DNA from 2 places in the Streptomyces sp. NPDC056296 genome. Region 1 is predicted to be linked to the other one. Evidence: riboswitches for the same ligand, from Rfam matches in the RefSeq annotation. Region 1 holds a riboswitch; the other holds the start of a gene.

What was found. Region 1 has a riboswitch for S-adenosylmethionine ahead of thrC (threonine synthase). Riboswitches for the same ligand answer to the same signal wherever they lie in the genome.
Region 2: linked by a shared signal. The riboswitch ahead of ACFCZF_RS27515 (aminotransferase class V-fold PLP-dependent enzyme) and the one ahead of thrC (threonine synthase) in region 1 are both predicted to bind S-adenosylmethionine.

Annotation. Positions count from the first base shown of each region.
Region 1 is NZ_JBHJRX010000018.1:64,883-72,318, forward strand. Features, by position in the region: gene ACFCZF_RS15720 (carboxylesterase/lipase family protein) at 1-68, opposite strand, end outside; gene ACFCZF_RS15725 (NADH:flavin oxidoreductase) at 166-1,296, opposite strand; gene groL (chaperonin GroEL) at 1,546-3,171, opposite strand; gene ACFCZF_RS15735 (cold-shock protein) at 3,464-3,667, opposite strand; gene ACFCZF_RS15740 (MoaD/ThiS family protein) at 4,074-4,349, opposite strand; gene thrC (threonine synthase) at 4,346-5,656, opposite strand; SAM riboswitch class I at 5,675-5,822, opposite strand; gene ACFCZF_RS15750 (glucosyl-3-phosphoglycerate synthase) at 5,957-6,901, shown strand; gene ACFCZF_RS15755 (trehalose-6-phosphate synthase) at 6,953-7,436, shown strand, end outside.
Region 2 is NZ_JBHJRX010000041.1:57,892-65,327, forward strand. Features, by position in the region: gene ACFCZF_RS27505 (SLC13 family permease) at 1-732, shown strand, start outside; gene ACFCZF_RS27510 (glycerate kinase) at 780-2,015, shown strand; gene ACFCZF_RS27515 (aminotransferase class V-fold PLP-dependent enzyme) at 1,928-3,322, opposite strand; SAM riboswitch class IV at 3,470-3,586, opposite strand; gene trpD (anthranilate phosphoribosyltransferase) at 3,672-4,736, opposite strand; gene ACFCZF_RS27525 (cytochrome bc complex cytochrome b subunit) at 4,868-6,505, opposite strand; gene ACFCZF_RS27530 (Rieske 2Fe-2S domain-containing protein) at 6,502-7,436, opposite strand, start outside.

The DNA.
Region 1 (7,436 bases):
TCCGCCCGCCCGCGCACCGAACCGGCGGCGGTGCGCACCACGGGGTCAGGGACCTCGGGATTCGTCATGGATCACTCCCTCACTGGACGCCGCGGAACGTACGTACGGCAGTAGTTGGTGATCCCACGGACTTTACGCCGCGGTGCGCGACCGGACCGGGCAGGGTCAGCTCAGGGACTTCAGCGAGGCCGCGTCGTACGGGGCGAGCGCGTCGAAGTTCCCGGCGAGGACCTTCTCGGCCCACCGCGGGTCCTGGAGCAGCGCGCGGCCGACGGCGACGACGTCGAACTCGTCGCGCTCCATACGGTCGAGGAGGTTGTCGAGGCTGCCGATCGGGGCGCCCTCGCCCTGGAAGGCCTTGGTGAAGTCGCCGTCCAGGCCGACCGAGCCGACGGTGATGGCGGTCTTGCCGGTGAGCTTCTTGGTCCAGCCGGCGAGGTTGAGGTCGGAGTCGTCGAACTCGGGACGCCAGTAGCGGCGGGTGGAGGCGTGGAAGGCGTCGACACCGGCCGAGGCGAGCGGGGCGAGGATCGCTTCCAGCTCCTCGGGGGTCTCGGCGAGGCGGGCGCCGTACGCCTCCTGCTTCCACTGCGAGTAGCGGAAGATCACGGGGAACTCGGGCGAGACGGCGTCGCGCACGGCGGCCACGATCTCGGCGGCGAAGCGGGTGCGGGAGACCGGGTCGCCGCCGTAGGCGTCGGTGCGGCGGTTGGTGCCCGCCCACAGGAACTGGTCGAGGAGGTAGCCGTGGGCGCCGTGCAGTTCCACGCCGTCGAAGCCGATGCGCTCGGCGTCGGCCGCGGCCTCGGCGAAAGCGCCGATGACGTCGTCCAGGTCGCGCTGGGTCATCGCCCTGCCGGTGACCTCGTCCTCGCCGATGCGCAGGCCGGAGGGGCCGACGGCGGGGGCGTCGGGGAAGGGCTGGTCGCCCTGCTTGCGGACCATGCCGATGTGCCACAGCTGCGGCACGATCGTGCCGCCCGCCGCGTGCACCGCCTCCGCGACCTTCGCCCAGCCGGCCAGCTGCTCCTCGCCGTGGAAGCGCGGGACGGTGTCGCTCTGCCCGGCCGAGTCGTGGCCGACGTACGTGCCCTCGGTGACGATCAGGCCGACACCGGCGGCGGCGCGGCGTGAGTAGTACGAGACCACGTCGTCGCCGGGGACGCCGCCCGGGGAGAACATCCGGGTCATCGGCGCCATCGCGATGCGGTTGGGCACGGTCAGTCCGTTGATGGTGGCCGGGCGGGCGAGGATCTGGGCTGCGCGCGAGGCGGCGTGGGGGGCGGTGACGGTCACGTGGGGGCTCCTGGGGGTACCGGGTGGTATGTGCGCCTGCATTGATCGTGCCTCCACGACAACGGGCGCACCCCTCGTGGCCATTCCGCCCGCGGCTCCCGGTCCGGCGTGATCCACGGCACATCGCGGGCGAGCGGATGAGCGGATGAGCGGATGGAGACGGCTCCGGGAAACGCCCGAGGGCGGCACCCCCTGCCGGAACAGGGGGTGCCGCCCTCGGTGTGAAGGACGGTGATCGACCGGGGTCGATCAGAAGTCCATGTCACCGCCCGGCATGCCGCCCGGAGCGCCGCCAGCGGCGGCCTTCTCCGGCTTGTCGGCGATGACGGCCTCGGTGGTGAGGAACAGCGCGGCGATGGAGGCGGCGTTCTGCAGGGCAGAGCGGGTCACCTTCGCCGGGTCGATGATGCCTTCGGCGATCATGTCGACGTACTCACCGGACGCGGCGTTGAGGCCGTGGCCGACGGTCAGGTTGCGGACCTTCTCCACGACGACGCCGCCCTCGAGACCACCGTTGACGGCGATCTGCTTCAGCGGGGCCTCCAGGGCGAGCTTCACGGCGTTGGCGCCGGTCGCCTCGTCACCCGAGAGCTCCAGCTTCTCGAAGACCTGGGAGGCCTGGAGCAGGGCCACGCCGCCACCGGCGACGATGCCCTCCTCGACGGCCGCCTTCGCGTTGCGAACGGCGTCCTCGATGCGGTGCTTGCGCTCCTTGAGCTCGACCTCGGTGGCGGCACCGGCCTTGATGACGGCCACGCCGCCGGCCAGCTTCGCCAGGCGCTCCTGGAGCTTCTCGCGGTCGTAGTCCGAGTCGCTGTTCTCGATCTCGGCGCGGATCTGGTTGACCCGGCCCTGGACCTGGTCGGCCGAGCCGGCGCCGTCCACGATCGTGGTCTCGTCCTTGGTGATGACGACCTTGCGCGCGCTGCCCAGGAGGTCGAGCGTGGCGTTCTCGAGCTTGAGGCCGACCTCCTCGGAGATGACCTCACCACCCGTGAGGATGCCGATGTCCTGGAGCATCGCCTTGCGGCGGTCGCCGAAGCCCGGGGCCTTGACGGCGACGGACTTGAAGGTGCCGCGGATCTTGTTGACGACCAGGGTCGACAGGGCCTCGCCCTCGACGTCCTCGGCGATGATCAGCAGCGGCTTGCCCGACTGCATGACCTTCTCCAGGAGCGGCAGCAGGTCCTTGACGTTGCCGATCTTGGAGTTGGCGATCAGGATGTACGGGTCGTCGAGCGACGCCTCCATACGCTCCATGTCGGTGGCGAAGTACGCCGAGATGTAGCCCTTGTCGAAGCGCATACCCTCGGTGAGCTCCAGCTCCAGACCGAAGGTCTGGGACTCCTCGACGGTGATGACGCCTTCCTTGCCGACCTTGTCCATGGCCTCGGCGATGAGCTCGCCGATCTGGGTGTCGGCGGCGGAGATGGAGGCCGTGGAGGCGATCTGCTCCTTGGTCTCGACGTCCTTCGCCTGCTCGAGGAGGGCGGCGGAGACGGCCTCGACGGCCTTCTCGATACCGCGCTTCAGGGCCATCGGGTTGGCACCGGCGGCGACGTTGCGCAGGCCTTCCTTGACCAGGGCCTGGGCGAGAACGGTCGCGGTGGTCGTACCGTCACCGGCGACGTCGTCCGTCTTCTTGGCGACTTCCTTGACCAGCTCGGCGCCGATCTTCTCGTACGGGTCCTCGAGCTCGATCTCCTTGGCGATGGAGACACCATCGTTGGTGATCGTGGGGGCGCCCCACTTCTTCTCGAGGACGACGTTGCGGCCCTTGGGGCCGAGCGTCACCTTGACGGCGTCCGCGAGCTGGTTCATGCCGCGCTCGAGGCCGCGCCGTGCCTCCTCGTCGAACGCGATGATCTTGGCCATGTGAAGTGGTCCCTCCAGGACTGGGGGTGATTCCTTCGGACCGCGCCCGCGCCCGCGACGGACGGCTCGCCGGCCTGGCGGTTCCTTCCCCACCCGGCCCGCGGACCTCACCGACTCGGTCCTTCGTTGTCACTCTCACCTTCAGAGTGCTAACGCAATGATTAGCACTCGCCCCTGCCGAGTGCAAGCGCCTCTCGGGGATCGGTGCGGGTTCCGGGCAGACCGAAGGGCCCGCACCCCATGGGGTGCGGGCCCTTCGGAGAAGACCGCTGACTTGCCGTGGTCGCGCGTCTCAGGCGCTGAGGCGAACCATGTCGGCCTGCGGGCCCTTCTGACCCTGCGAGATCTCGAACTCGACCCGCTGGCCTTCTTCGAGGGTGCGGTAGCCGTCCATCTGAATCGCGCTGTAGTGGACGAAAACATCCGCACCACCGTCGACCGCGATGAAGCCGTACCCCTTCTCCGCGTTGAACCACTTGACGGTGCCCTGAGCCATGCCTAACTCCCCTATTACTGGCCCTTGCACAGATCCGCACTTCGCGGACCCGGGTCAGACCTCACCCCCCACGACTGGGGGCGTGCGCCGGAACGCGTCGACCGCGGCTGAATGTACTTGTCCAACTGCCCTCTGCAACAGGTCAGTCGGACGAGAAATCTGGACGCGCTCGGTCCGGAATGTGGCGAGAATTCGCCTGAATTCGGGTCAAGTTGGGTTCCACAAAGGGAACAAAAGCCGCGAAATACGCCCACATTTTGGCTATTTCTTGTCGGGCGGGCGGCAGGAAGTCGAAGTTCCCGATCTCTCGATCGGGAGCGCGTTCCCCAACTCTACCGCGCTCAATCACATGGAATTGCCCCCTCCGTTTCTCTTACGGAGAGGGCAATTCGTACTACGACGCGTATCAGCCGCCGGCGACCGCCGGGATGATGGAGACGCCGACGCCGTCCGGGGTCGCGGTCTGAAGGCCCTGCTCGAAGCGGACGTCGTCGTCGTTGACGTAGACGTTGACGAAGCGACGCAGCTTGCCCTGGTCGTCCAGGACACGGGCGGCGATACCGGTGTGGTTCTTCTCCAGGTCGGCGATGACCTCACCGAGGTTCGCGCCGTCGGCGGCGACCTCGGCCTTGCCGCCGGTGTAGGTGCGCAGGATGGTCGGGATGCGAACGGTCACGCTCATGCGAGGCCAGCCTCTCGGAAGGAGTCCAGGTTCGGGCGGATGGTGGCGGTGAGGCCGGTGCCGGCCACCGCGTCGAGGGTCTTCAGACCGTCGCCGGTGTTGAGGACGACGGTGGTGAGAGACGGGTCCAGGACGCCGTCCTCGATCAGCTTCTTCGTGACGCCGACCGTCACGCCGCCCGCCGTCTCCGCGAAGATGCCCTCCGTGCGGGCCAGCAGCTTGATCGCGTCCACGACCTGCTCGTCGTTCACGTCCTCCACGGCGCCACCGGTGCGGCGCGCGATGTCGAGGACGTAGGGGCCGTCGGCCGGGTTGCCGATCGCCAGGGACTTGGCGATGGTGTCCGGCTTCTGGGGGCGTACGACGTCCTGGCCGGCCTTGTACGCGGTGGACACCGGCGAGCAGCCCTCGGCCTGGGCGCCGAAGATCTTGTACGGCTTGTCCTCGACCAGACCGAGCTTGATCAGCTCCTGCAGACCCTTGTCGATCTTCGTGAGCTGGGAGCCGGAGGCGATCGGCACGACGAGCTGGTCGGGCAGCCGCCAGCCGAGCTGCTCGCAGATCTCGTACGCGAGGGTCTTGGAGCCCTCCGCGTAGTACGGCCGCAGGTTGACGTTGACGAAGCCCCAGCCCTCGCCGGCCGGGTCGCCGATCAGCTCGGAGCAGAAGCGGTTCACGTCGTCGTAGTTGCCCTGGATACCGACCAGCTCACCGCCGTACACGGCGGCCATGACGACCTTGCCCTGCTCCAGGTCGTGCGGGATGAACACGCAGGAGCGGAAGCCGGCGCGGGCGGCGGCGGCGCCGACGGCGCCCGCGAGGTTGCCGGTGGAGGAGCAGGAGAGGGTGGTGAAGCCGAAGGCGCGGGCGGCCTCGATGGCCTGTGCGACGACGCGGTCCTTGAAGGAGTGCGTCGGGTTGCCGGAGTCGTCCTTGACGTACAGACCGCCGGTGATGCCCAGCTCGCGGGCCAGGTTGTCGGCCTTGACCAGCTTGGTCCAGCCCGGGTTGATGTTCGGCTTGTCGGCCACGTCGGCGGGGACGGGCAGCAGCGGGGCGTAACGCCAGATGTTCGCGGGGCCCGCTTCGATCCGCTTGCGGAGTTCCTCGGTGTCGTACGCCGAGAAGTCGTAGGCGATCTCCAGCGGGCCGAAACACTCCTCGCAGGCGAAGACCGGGCCGAGGGGCACGCGGTGACCGCACTCGCGGCAGGTGAGCGCCGCGGCGGGACCCAGGTCGACCGGGGAGGCGGCGGAGGGGGTGGAAGCGGTGGTGTCGGTGGTGCTTTCGACAGTCTTCACAGCCATGTGAGGCGAGGCCCTTTCTCCTCATCTTCCTCACGACGCATCTCGCCGTGAGACGGATTTGGCACCTTCCCTAGCCGGGAGCCTCGCCACGTCCGCGTGACAAGAACCGACTGGAGGGTTGCCGGGGCTTCAACGGGCCGTATCCCTCTGCCCCTCTGGATGAGCGGTCTTCAGTTGTTGTTCGCGCGGCGACCCCGGCATGCGATGGTCACCCGCGTTGTTCAAGACTGTAACCGACGGCCATGGCTGTCGAGATAGTCGTCCGAACCGCGAGATGGATCACAGAAGGAGCCGGAGACCGTGCTGGAAGAAGTCGAGCGCTGGCTGAGCGCACGCTCCTGGTCCGTGGCGGACCGGCCGATCCAGCAGCTCATGGCCGCCAAGCACGCCACCGGGCAGTCGGTCAGCGTGGTGCTCCCCGCCCTCGACGAGGAGGCGACCGTCGGCGGCATCGTCTCGGTGATCCGGCGGGAGCTGATGGAGCGGGTGCCGCTCGTGGACGAGCTGGTGGTCGTGGACTCCGGGTCCAGGGACGGTACGTCGGCGGTGGCCGCGGCGGCGGGCGCCCGGGTCGTGCACCGCGACGCGATCCTCCCCCGCGTCCCGGCCGTGCCGGGCAAGGGCGAGGTGCTGTGGCGCTCGCTGCTGGTGACCGGCGGCGACATCGTCTGCTTCGTCGACGCGGACCTGCGCGAGTTCTCGGCCGACTTCGTCTCCGGGATCGTCGGCCCGCTGCTCACCGAGCCGGACGTGCACCTCGTGAAGGCCATGTACGACCGGCCCCTCGGCGCCGCTCCCGGCCAGGGCGGCCGGGTCACGGAACTCATGGCCCGTCCGCTGCTCAACATGCACTGGCCGCGGCTGGCCGGCTTCGTCCAGCCGCTCGGCGGCGAGTACGCGGCCCGCCGCTCCCTCCTCGAACAGCTCCCTTTCCCCGTCGGCTACGGAGTCGAACTGGGCATGCTGGTCGACGCCCTGCACCTGGTGGGCCTGGACGCCCTCGCACAGGTCGACGTCGGCGTCCGCAGGCACCGGCACCAGGACGGCCAGGCACTGGGCCGGATGTCCGCCGCGATCTACCGCACCGCCCAGCTCCGGCTGGCCCGCGGCCACCTGGTCCGGCCGTCCCTCACCCAGTTCGAGCGGGGCACCGACGGCTTCGAGCCACGCACGTACTCCGTGGACACCGAGGAACGGCCCCCCATGACGGAGATCGCGGAGTACGCGGCCCGGAAGGTGGCGTGAACACCGGAAACGTACGTTTGAGCGTTTCGCGGCCGGGCTAGGTTGAGGCGTATGGCTTCAAGCTTCGGTGCTGCTCAGGTACTGGTCGCCTCCAACCGGGGGCCCGTCTCGTACGAGGTGCGGGAGGACGGTTCGCTGCACGCCAAACGCGGCGGTGGCGGACTGGTCTCCGGACTGTCGGCCATCGGGCCGGACGCGGGGGCGCTGTGGGTGTGCTCCGCGCTCGGCGACGGCGACCGCGAGGCGGTACGGCGCGGGGCCGGCGAGGACGGCGTACGGATGCTGGACGTACCGGCCGACGTGCACGCGGACGCGTACAACGGCATCGCCAACTCCGTGCTCTGGTTCGTGCACCACATGCTCTACCAGACGCCGCTGGAGCCGGTCTTCGACGCGGAGTTCCGGCGGCAGTGGGCCTCCTACGAGGCGTACAACCGGGCCTTCGCCGAGGCGCTGGCCGAGGAGGCGGCCGAGGGCGCGGTCGCGATCGTGCAGGACTACCACCTGACGCTGGTGCCGGGGATGCTGCGGGAGC
Region 2 (7,436 bases), on a different contig from region 1:
GTCCTGCTGACGACGACTCGGCGCGCGGACCGCAAGGGCCCGGTCCGTATCACCGCCGAGGAGATACAGCGGCACACCGAGAGCCCGGTCACCGGGCCCTGGACGCAGGCGGAGAAGCGCTGCGCCGCGCTGCTGGCCACGGTGGTGACCCTGTGGTGCAGCGAGCCCCTGCACCATGTGTCGCCCGCGGTGGTGGCGCTGATCGGCGCGGTCGTCGCCTCCTCCCCCGCGCTCGGCACCGTACGGCTCAAGGACGCGCTGAAGACCGTGCCCTGGTCGCTGCTGCTGTTCATGGCGGCGACCATGGCGATGGGCGTCGCGCTCGCCGACTCCGGTGCCGCGAAGTGGCTGGTGTCGGGGCTGCCCGCGCACGTCGCACCGGCCGTCTTCCTCGGGGTCGTGGTGGCGGTGAGCACGGCGGCCCACCTGGTCCTCCAGTCCCGCTCGGCCCGCTCCTCCGTCCTGGTCCCGCTGGTGATCGCCGCGGCCGTGGGCGCCGGGGTCAACCCGGTCGCCGCCGCGCTCGCGTCCACCGCCGCCGCCGGTTTCTGCCACACGCTCCCGGCCTCCGCCAAGCCGGTCACGCTCTTCTCCGACATCCCCGGCACCCCCACCTACACCCCGCGCGACCTGCTGCGGCTGTCCGCCGTCCTGGCACCGCTGACCGCCGCCCTCGTGCTGTTCTTCGCCGCCGCCGTCTGGCCGCTGCTCGGCGTACCCGTGACCCGTTGAAGGAGCCCTCCATGTCCGCCATGCCCTCCGTGCCCGCCGTGCCCTCGCTGCTGAACCGTGTCGTCGTGGCCCCCAGCGGCTTCAAGGAGTCCCTGTCCGCGCAGGCCGCCGCCGACGCCATCGCGGAGGGTGTCCGCCGGGTCCTGCCGGACGCCGAGATCGACCGCATCCCGCTGGTGGACGGCGGCGAGGGCACGGCCGTCGCGCTGGCCGCCGCGACCGGCGGGCGGCTGGTCGCGCTGGCCGCCACCGGCCCGGTCGGCGAACCCGTCGGCACCCACTTCGCGCTGCTCGGCGCCCGGGACACGGCGGTGGTGGAGATGGCGGCCGTAGCGGGCCTCTCCCTTGTCCCCCGCGCTCTGCGCGACCCGGGCGCCACGACGACGTACGGCGTCGGCGAGCTGATCCGCGCCGCGCTGGACACCGGGGTGCGGCGCGTCCTGGTCGGCTGCGGCGACTCGGGCACGTCGGACGGGGGCGCGGGCGCGCTCCAGGCGCTCGGGGCCCGGCTGCTGGACGCGGACGGCTTCGAACTCCCGCACGGTGGACGGGAGCTGAGCCGCCTCGCCCGCATCGACCCGTCCGGTCTGGACGCCCGGTTGAAGGACACCGAGCTGCTCGTCGCCTGCAACCCGTTCAACGTGCTGTGCGGCGAGCGAGGCGTGGCCCGGGTGTTCGGCCCGCAGAAGGGGGCGACGCCCGCGCAGGTCGAGGAGTTGTCGGCCGGCCTGGAGAACTGGGCACGCGTCCTCACCCGGGACCTCGGTGTCATCGGCACGGACCTGCGGGGCGGCCCCGGCACCGGCGCCTCCGGCGGGCTGGGCGCCGGGCTGGCCGCGGTCGGCGGACGGCTGCTCCCCCGCTTCGACGTGCTGCTCGACCACCTCGACCTGGACGCCCGTCTCGCCCGCGCCGACCTGGTGCTCACCGCCGAGGGCGCCCTGGACCACCAGACGCCGCGCGGCAAGGTCCCGGCCGAAGTGGCCCGCCGCGCCAAGCTCTACGGCCGTCCCGTCCTCGCCCTGGCCGGCACGCTCGGCGAGGGCGCGCACGAGGTGCCGGGGGTGGACGCCTTCCACGGCATCATGCCGGCGCCGATGGCCCTGGCGGACGCGCTGCTGCGCGCCGCCGAACTCCTCACGGACGCCACGGAGCGGGCGCTGCGGATGATCCTGCTGGGGTCGCGGCTGCCGGGTCAGGCGGCGGTGTCGGCGGGGGCAGTGCCGGCGGCGGTGTCGGCGGCGGACGTGTCGGGGACGCAACGCCCGTCCTCGGTCCGGTAGTTCCACCGCGCGCCGTCGTTCACCAGCTCCTTGACGGCGTTCACGAACCGCTCGACGTGCTCCTCCGGGGTGCCCGCGCCGAAGCTCACGCGGATGGCGTTGAGGGACTTCTCGCCGGGCGCCGCCTCGGGGGCGCCGCACTCGCCCTGCGCCTGCGGGTCGCTGCCGAGCAGGGTGCGCACCAGCGGGTGGGCGCAGAACAGGCCGTCGCGCACCCCGATGCCGTACTCGGCGGAGAGGGCGGCGGCGAAGTGGGAGCTGTTCCAGCCCTCGACGACGAAGGAGAGCACGCCGACGCGCGGGGCGTCGTCGCCGAAGAGGGAGAGGATCCGCACCTGGGGCACCTCGGCGAGCCCGTCCCGCACCTTGCCGATCAGGTGCTCCTCGCGCGCGACCAGCGTGTCGAACCCGGCCTCGGTGAGGGCCTTGCAGGCGGAGGCGATCGAGTAGGCGCCGATGACGTTGGGCGACCCGGCCTCGTGCCGCGCGGCGCTGTCGTGCCACTCCACGTCCACGCCGCCGTCGGCGCGCCGGGTGACCCTGCGGCTGGCGCCGCCGCCCGCGAGGTACGGCTCGGCCTCGCGCAGCCAGTCGGCCCGGCCGGCCAGCACGCCGGCGCCGAAGGGGGCGTACAGCTTGTGCCCGGAGAAGGCGACCCAGTCGACGTCCAGGTCGGCCACGGAGACGGGGTGGTGCGGGGCGAGCTGGGCGGCGTCGAGCACGATCCGGGCGCCGTGGGCGTGCGCGGCGGCGGCCAGTTCCCGCACCGGCCACAGCTCGCCGGTGACGTTGGAGGCGCCGGTGACGCAGACCAGGGCGGGCCCGTACGGCTCGCGGGCGGCGAGGGCGCGCTCCAGGGTCTCGACGGCCTGTGCGGGGGTGCGCGGGGCGTCGAGGTAGGTCACGTCCGCGTCGCGCCAGGGCAGCAGCGAGGCGTGGTGCTCGGTCTCGAAGACGAAGACCCGACAGCCGGCGGGCAGCGCGGCGGCGAGCAGGTTGAGGGAGTCGGTGGTGGACCGGGTGAAGACCACCTGGTCCCCTTCCCGGCATCCGAGGAACCCGGCGACGGTCTCCCGGGCGTTCTCGAACAGGTCGGTCGACAGCTGCGACAGGTACCCGGCCCCGCGGTGCACGCTGCCGTAGTACGGGGCGTAGGCCGCCACGTCGTCCCAGACCCGCTGGAGCGCGGGCGCGCTGGCGGCGTAGTCGAGCGCGGCGTAGGTGACCTCTCCGCCGGTGACGAGCGGGACGGTGACGTCCCGGCCGAGAACGGGCAGCGGGATGGCGACAGCGGTGGGTACGGACATGGCGGACTCCCGTGAGGACCAGCGCGAGGAAACGCGCTGTTAAAGAGAAGAAAAGAGGTGTGCGGAGGCGGGGCTCTGCGGCCCTATCGCATTCGCTGGTTCACAGGAGACTCCCTCGGACGACCCAGGACCCCTGGTTCCGCGAGGGGTCCGCGCTTGCCGTGAACCTTGCTGTCCACGACCTGGTCTTCACCCGGGGCACCCCGCCACGGACGGAGGGTTGCCGGACAGTCGGCCGGGGCCTCATGACTGTCACTCATGACCTGCTGAAAAACTTATGGGAAGTGATCGGCGTCCCGCAACCCGAGTCCGGATCGCGGGACGCACGTCACACCACGGGACCGGAGCGCTACGCGTGGCTCGCGGCCACCCAGCGCTCCAGGACGCGCTTGGCGGCGCCCGAGTCGATCGCCTCGGCCGCCCGGTCCATCCCGGCCCGGATCTGCTCGGTCAACGGCCCGTCGCCGGGCTCCAGGGCGACCAGCGCCGCCGCCGAGTTCAGCAGCACCGCGTCCCGCACGGGGCCCGTCTCGCCGGCCAGCAGGCGGCGGGCGACGTCGGCGTTGTAGGAGGCGTCGGCGCCGCGCAGCGCCTCGACCGGCACGAGTTCGAGGCCGACGTCCCGCGGGTCGAAGGTCTCCTCGGTCACCCGGCCGTCCCGCACGACCCACACCCGGGAGGTGGCCGTCGTGGTCAGCTCGTCGAGGCCGTCGTCGCCCCGGAAGACCAGGGACGAGTGGCCGCGCTCGGCGAAGACTCCGGCGATGATCGGCGCCATCCGGGCGTGGGCGACCCCGATCGCCTGGGACTTCACCTTGGCGGGGTTGGTCAGCGGGCCCAGGAAGTTGAACACCGTGCGGATACCCAGCTGACCGCGCGCCGCCGCCACATGGCGCAGCGACGGGTGGAACTTCACGGCGAAGCAGAAGGTGATGCCGGCCTCCTCGGCGACCTCCGCCACCCGCTTCGGCGTCAGCTCCAGATTGACCCCGAGCTTCTCCAGGACGTCGGAGGCCCCGGACGCCGAGGAGGCGGCCCGGTTGCCGTGCTTGACGACCTTCGCGCCCGTGCCGGCCACGACGATCGCCGACATGGTGGAGATGTTGACCGTCTTGGCGCCGTCGCCGCCGGTACCGACGATGTCGACCGTCTCCCCCGGCACCTCGATCACGTTGGCGTGGGCGTACATGGTGCGGACGAGACCGGAGATCTCCTCGACCGTCTCCCCCTTGAACCTGAGGCCCACCGCGAAGCCGGCGATCTGCGCGTCGGTCGCCTCGCCGCGCATGATCACGTCCAGCGCCCAGGCGGTCTCGTCGGCGGTCAGGTCCCGGCCGTCCGCCAGTCCGTTCAGCAGGGCGGGCCAGGAGCGGCCCGCCGCGGTGTCGCCTCCAGCGGGGGTCAAAGCGCTCATGAGCCGCTCCTGAATCGTGTGTATGGCGGAAAGAAGGTGTGCTCCCACCCTATCCAGCCCCGGGCACGGCGAAGGGCCCCGTCCGCGGAACGGACGGGGCCCTTCGACCGTGGTGTGGCGACGCTGGAGGGTCAGTGGTGGCCGTGGCCGCTCGTGATCTCCTTGTACTCCTCGACGGTCGGCTTCGGAATCTGCGCTTCCTCGCCGTAGTACCCCTTGCTGAGCTTGGCGCGGAGCTTCTCCGTGCGCTTCACCTTGCGCCGGACGCCGTTCTCGTCGACCTCCGGGCCGATCTCGGCCGGCTTGTACTGCTCGTGCGCCGTGAGCGTGTGCAGCTGCTCCTGGCTGAGCGGCTCGTGCACCTCGATGAACTCACCGTGCGGCAGGCGCTTGATGATGCCCGACTCGCGGCCGTGCAGCACCTTGTCCTTGTCCCGGCGCTGGAGGCCGAGGCAGATCCGCTTGGTGACGATGAACGCGACGACCGGGCCGACGAAGAACGCGATGCGGACGAACCAGGTGATCGCGTTGATCGACAGATGGAAGTGCGTGGCCCAGATGTCGTTGCCGCCACCGACCAGCAGCACCATGTACCAGGTGATCCAGGCGACACCGAAGGCCGTACGGGTCGGGGCGTTGCGCGGGCGGTCCAGGATGTGGTGCTCGCGCTTGTCGCCGGTGACCCAGGACTCGATGAACGGGTACACCGCGATCGCCGCCAGGACCAGCGGGAAGATGACCAGCGGAACGAACACGCCCAGGACGAGCGTGTGGCCCCAGAAGTTGATCTCCCAGCCGGGCATCACACGGATCAGGCCCTCGGAGAAGCCCATGTACCAGTCGGGCTGGGCGCCCGTGCCCACCATGTCCGGCCGATAGGGGCCGATGGCCCAGATCGGGTTGATCGTGGCGATGGCCGAGACGGCGGCGATCACACCGAAGACCAGGAAGAAGAAGCCTCCGGCCTTGGCCATGTACACCGGCAGCAGCGGCATGCCGACGACGTTCTTGTTGGTCTTGCCGGGACCCGCGAACTGCGTGTGCTTGTGGTAGAAGACCAGGATCAGGTGGGCGACCACCAGGCCGAGCATGATGCCCGGCAGCAGCAGGATGTGGATCGAGTAGAACCGGGCCACGAAGTCGTGGCCGGGGAACTCCCCGCCGAAGAGGAAGAACGAGATGTACGTGCCGACGATCGGCACGGACAGGATCGCGCCCTCCATGAAGCGGATACCGGTGCCCGAGAGCAGGTCGTCCGGGAGCGAGTAACCGGTGAAGCCGGTGAACATGCCGAGGACGAACAGCAGGAAACCGAACAGCCAGTTGACCTCACGCGGCTTGCGGAACGCGCCGGTGAAGAAGACGCGCATCATGTGCACGAACATGCCGGCGAGGAAGATCAGCGCCGCCCAGTGGTGGATCTGCCGGATGAGCAGACCACCGCGGACGTCGAAGCTGATCTCCAGCGTGGAGGCGTACGCCTCACTCATCAGCTGGCCCTGCAGCGGCACGTACGAGCCGTGGTACGCGACCTCGTTCATCGAGGGGTGGAAGAACAGCGTCAGGTACACACCCGTGAGGATGATGATGATGAAGCTGTAGAGGCAGATCTCACCCAGCATGAACGACCAGTGGTCGGGGAAGATCTTGCGCATGTTGGCCTTGGCCAGGGAGTAGATCCCCAGCCGGCCGTCGGCCCAGTCGGCGACGCGCTCGCCGGCCGGTGCCTTCCCGCGAGAGCGGGGGGCTTCGTTCGCTGTAGTGCTCATCCGCGCTCCCAGAAGGCAGGACCGACGGGCTCTTCGAAGTCGCCGAGCGCTTCGAGGTAACCCTCGTCGTTCACGCCGATGCGCAGCTGCGGCAGGGCGTGACCGGCGGGACCGAAGATCACCCGGGCACCGTCGGCAAGGTCGAAGGTGGACTGGTGGCAGGGGCAGAGCGCGTGGTGCGTCTGCTGCTCGTACAGGGAGATCGGGCAACCGACGTGGGTGCAGATCTTCGAGTACGCCACGATGCCCTCGTGCGACCACTCGAGCTCGCGCTTGTCCTTGATGGCCTCCGGCTCCAGCCGGATGATCATCAGGGCCGCCTTGGCGATCTCGGTCATGAACTCCTCGTCGTGCTCCTCCAGGCCCTCGGGCATGGCGAAGGTGAGCGAGCCCACGGCGACGTCGGAGGGGCGCAGCGGCTCGTGGGTGTTCTGGTTGACGAGCAGCTTGCCCTTGGACCACAGGGTGTGGCGGAGCTTGGTGCCGGGCAGCGGGCCGAGGTCGCGCAGCAGGACGACACCGGAGAGCGGCACCAGCGTGAGCGCGCCCAGCATCGTGTTGCGGATCAGCTTGCGGCGCCCGATCACGGACTCCTTGGCACCCTGCTTGAAGTCCGCGTGGACCTTGGCACGGGTCTCCGGGTCGGCCTCGATCGGGTGACGCTCGTCGGCGACCTCCTCGTCGGACATCAGCGTGCGGGCCCAGTGGACCGCGCCGGCGCCGATCGCGAACAGCGCGACGCCGAGCGTCATGCCGAGCGCGAAGTTCAGCGCACTGATGTGACCGAGCGGGAAGATGTAGACCGACTTGTCGACCGGGATCGTCACGAACGAGGCGATGAAGCCGACGGTGGCCAGCATCGACAGCGTGAACAGCAGGGCGACCGTGCGCTCGGACCGCTTGGCGGCCCGCTCGTCGGTGTCCTGGATCC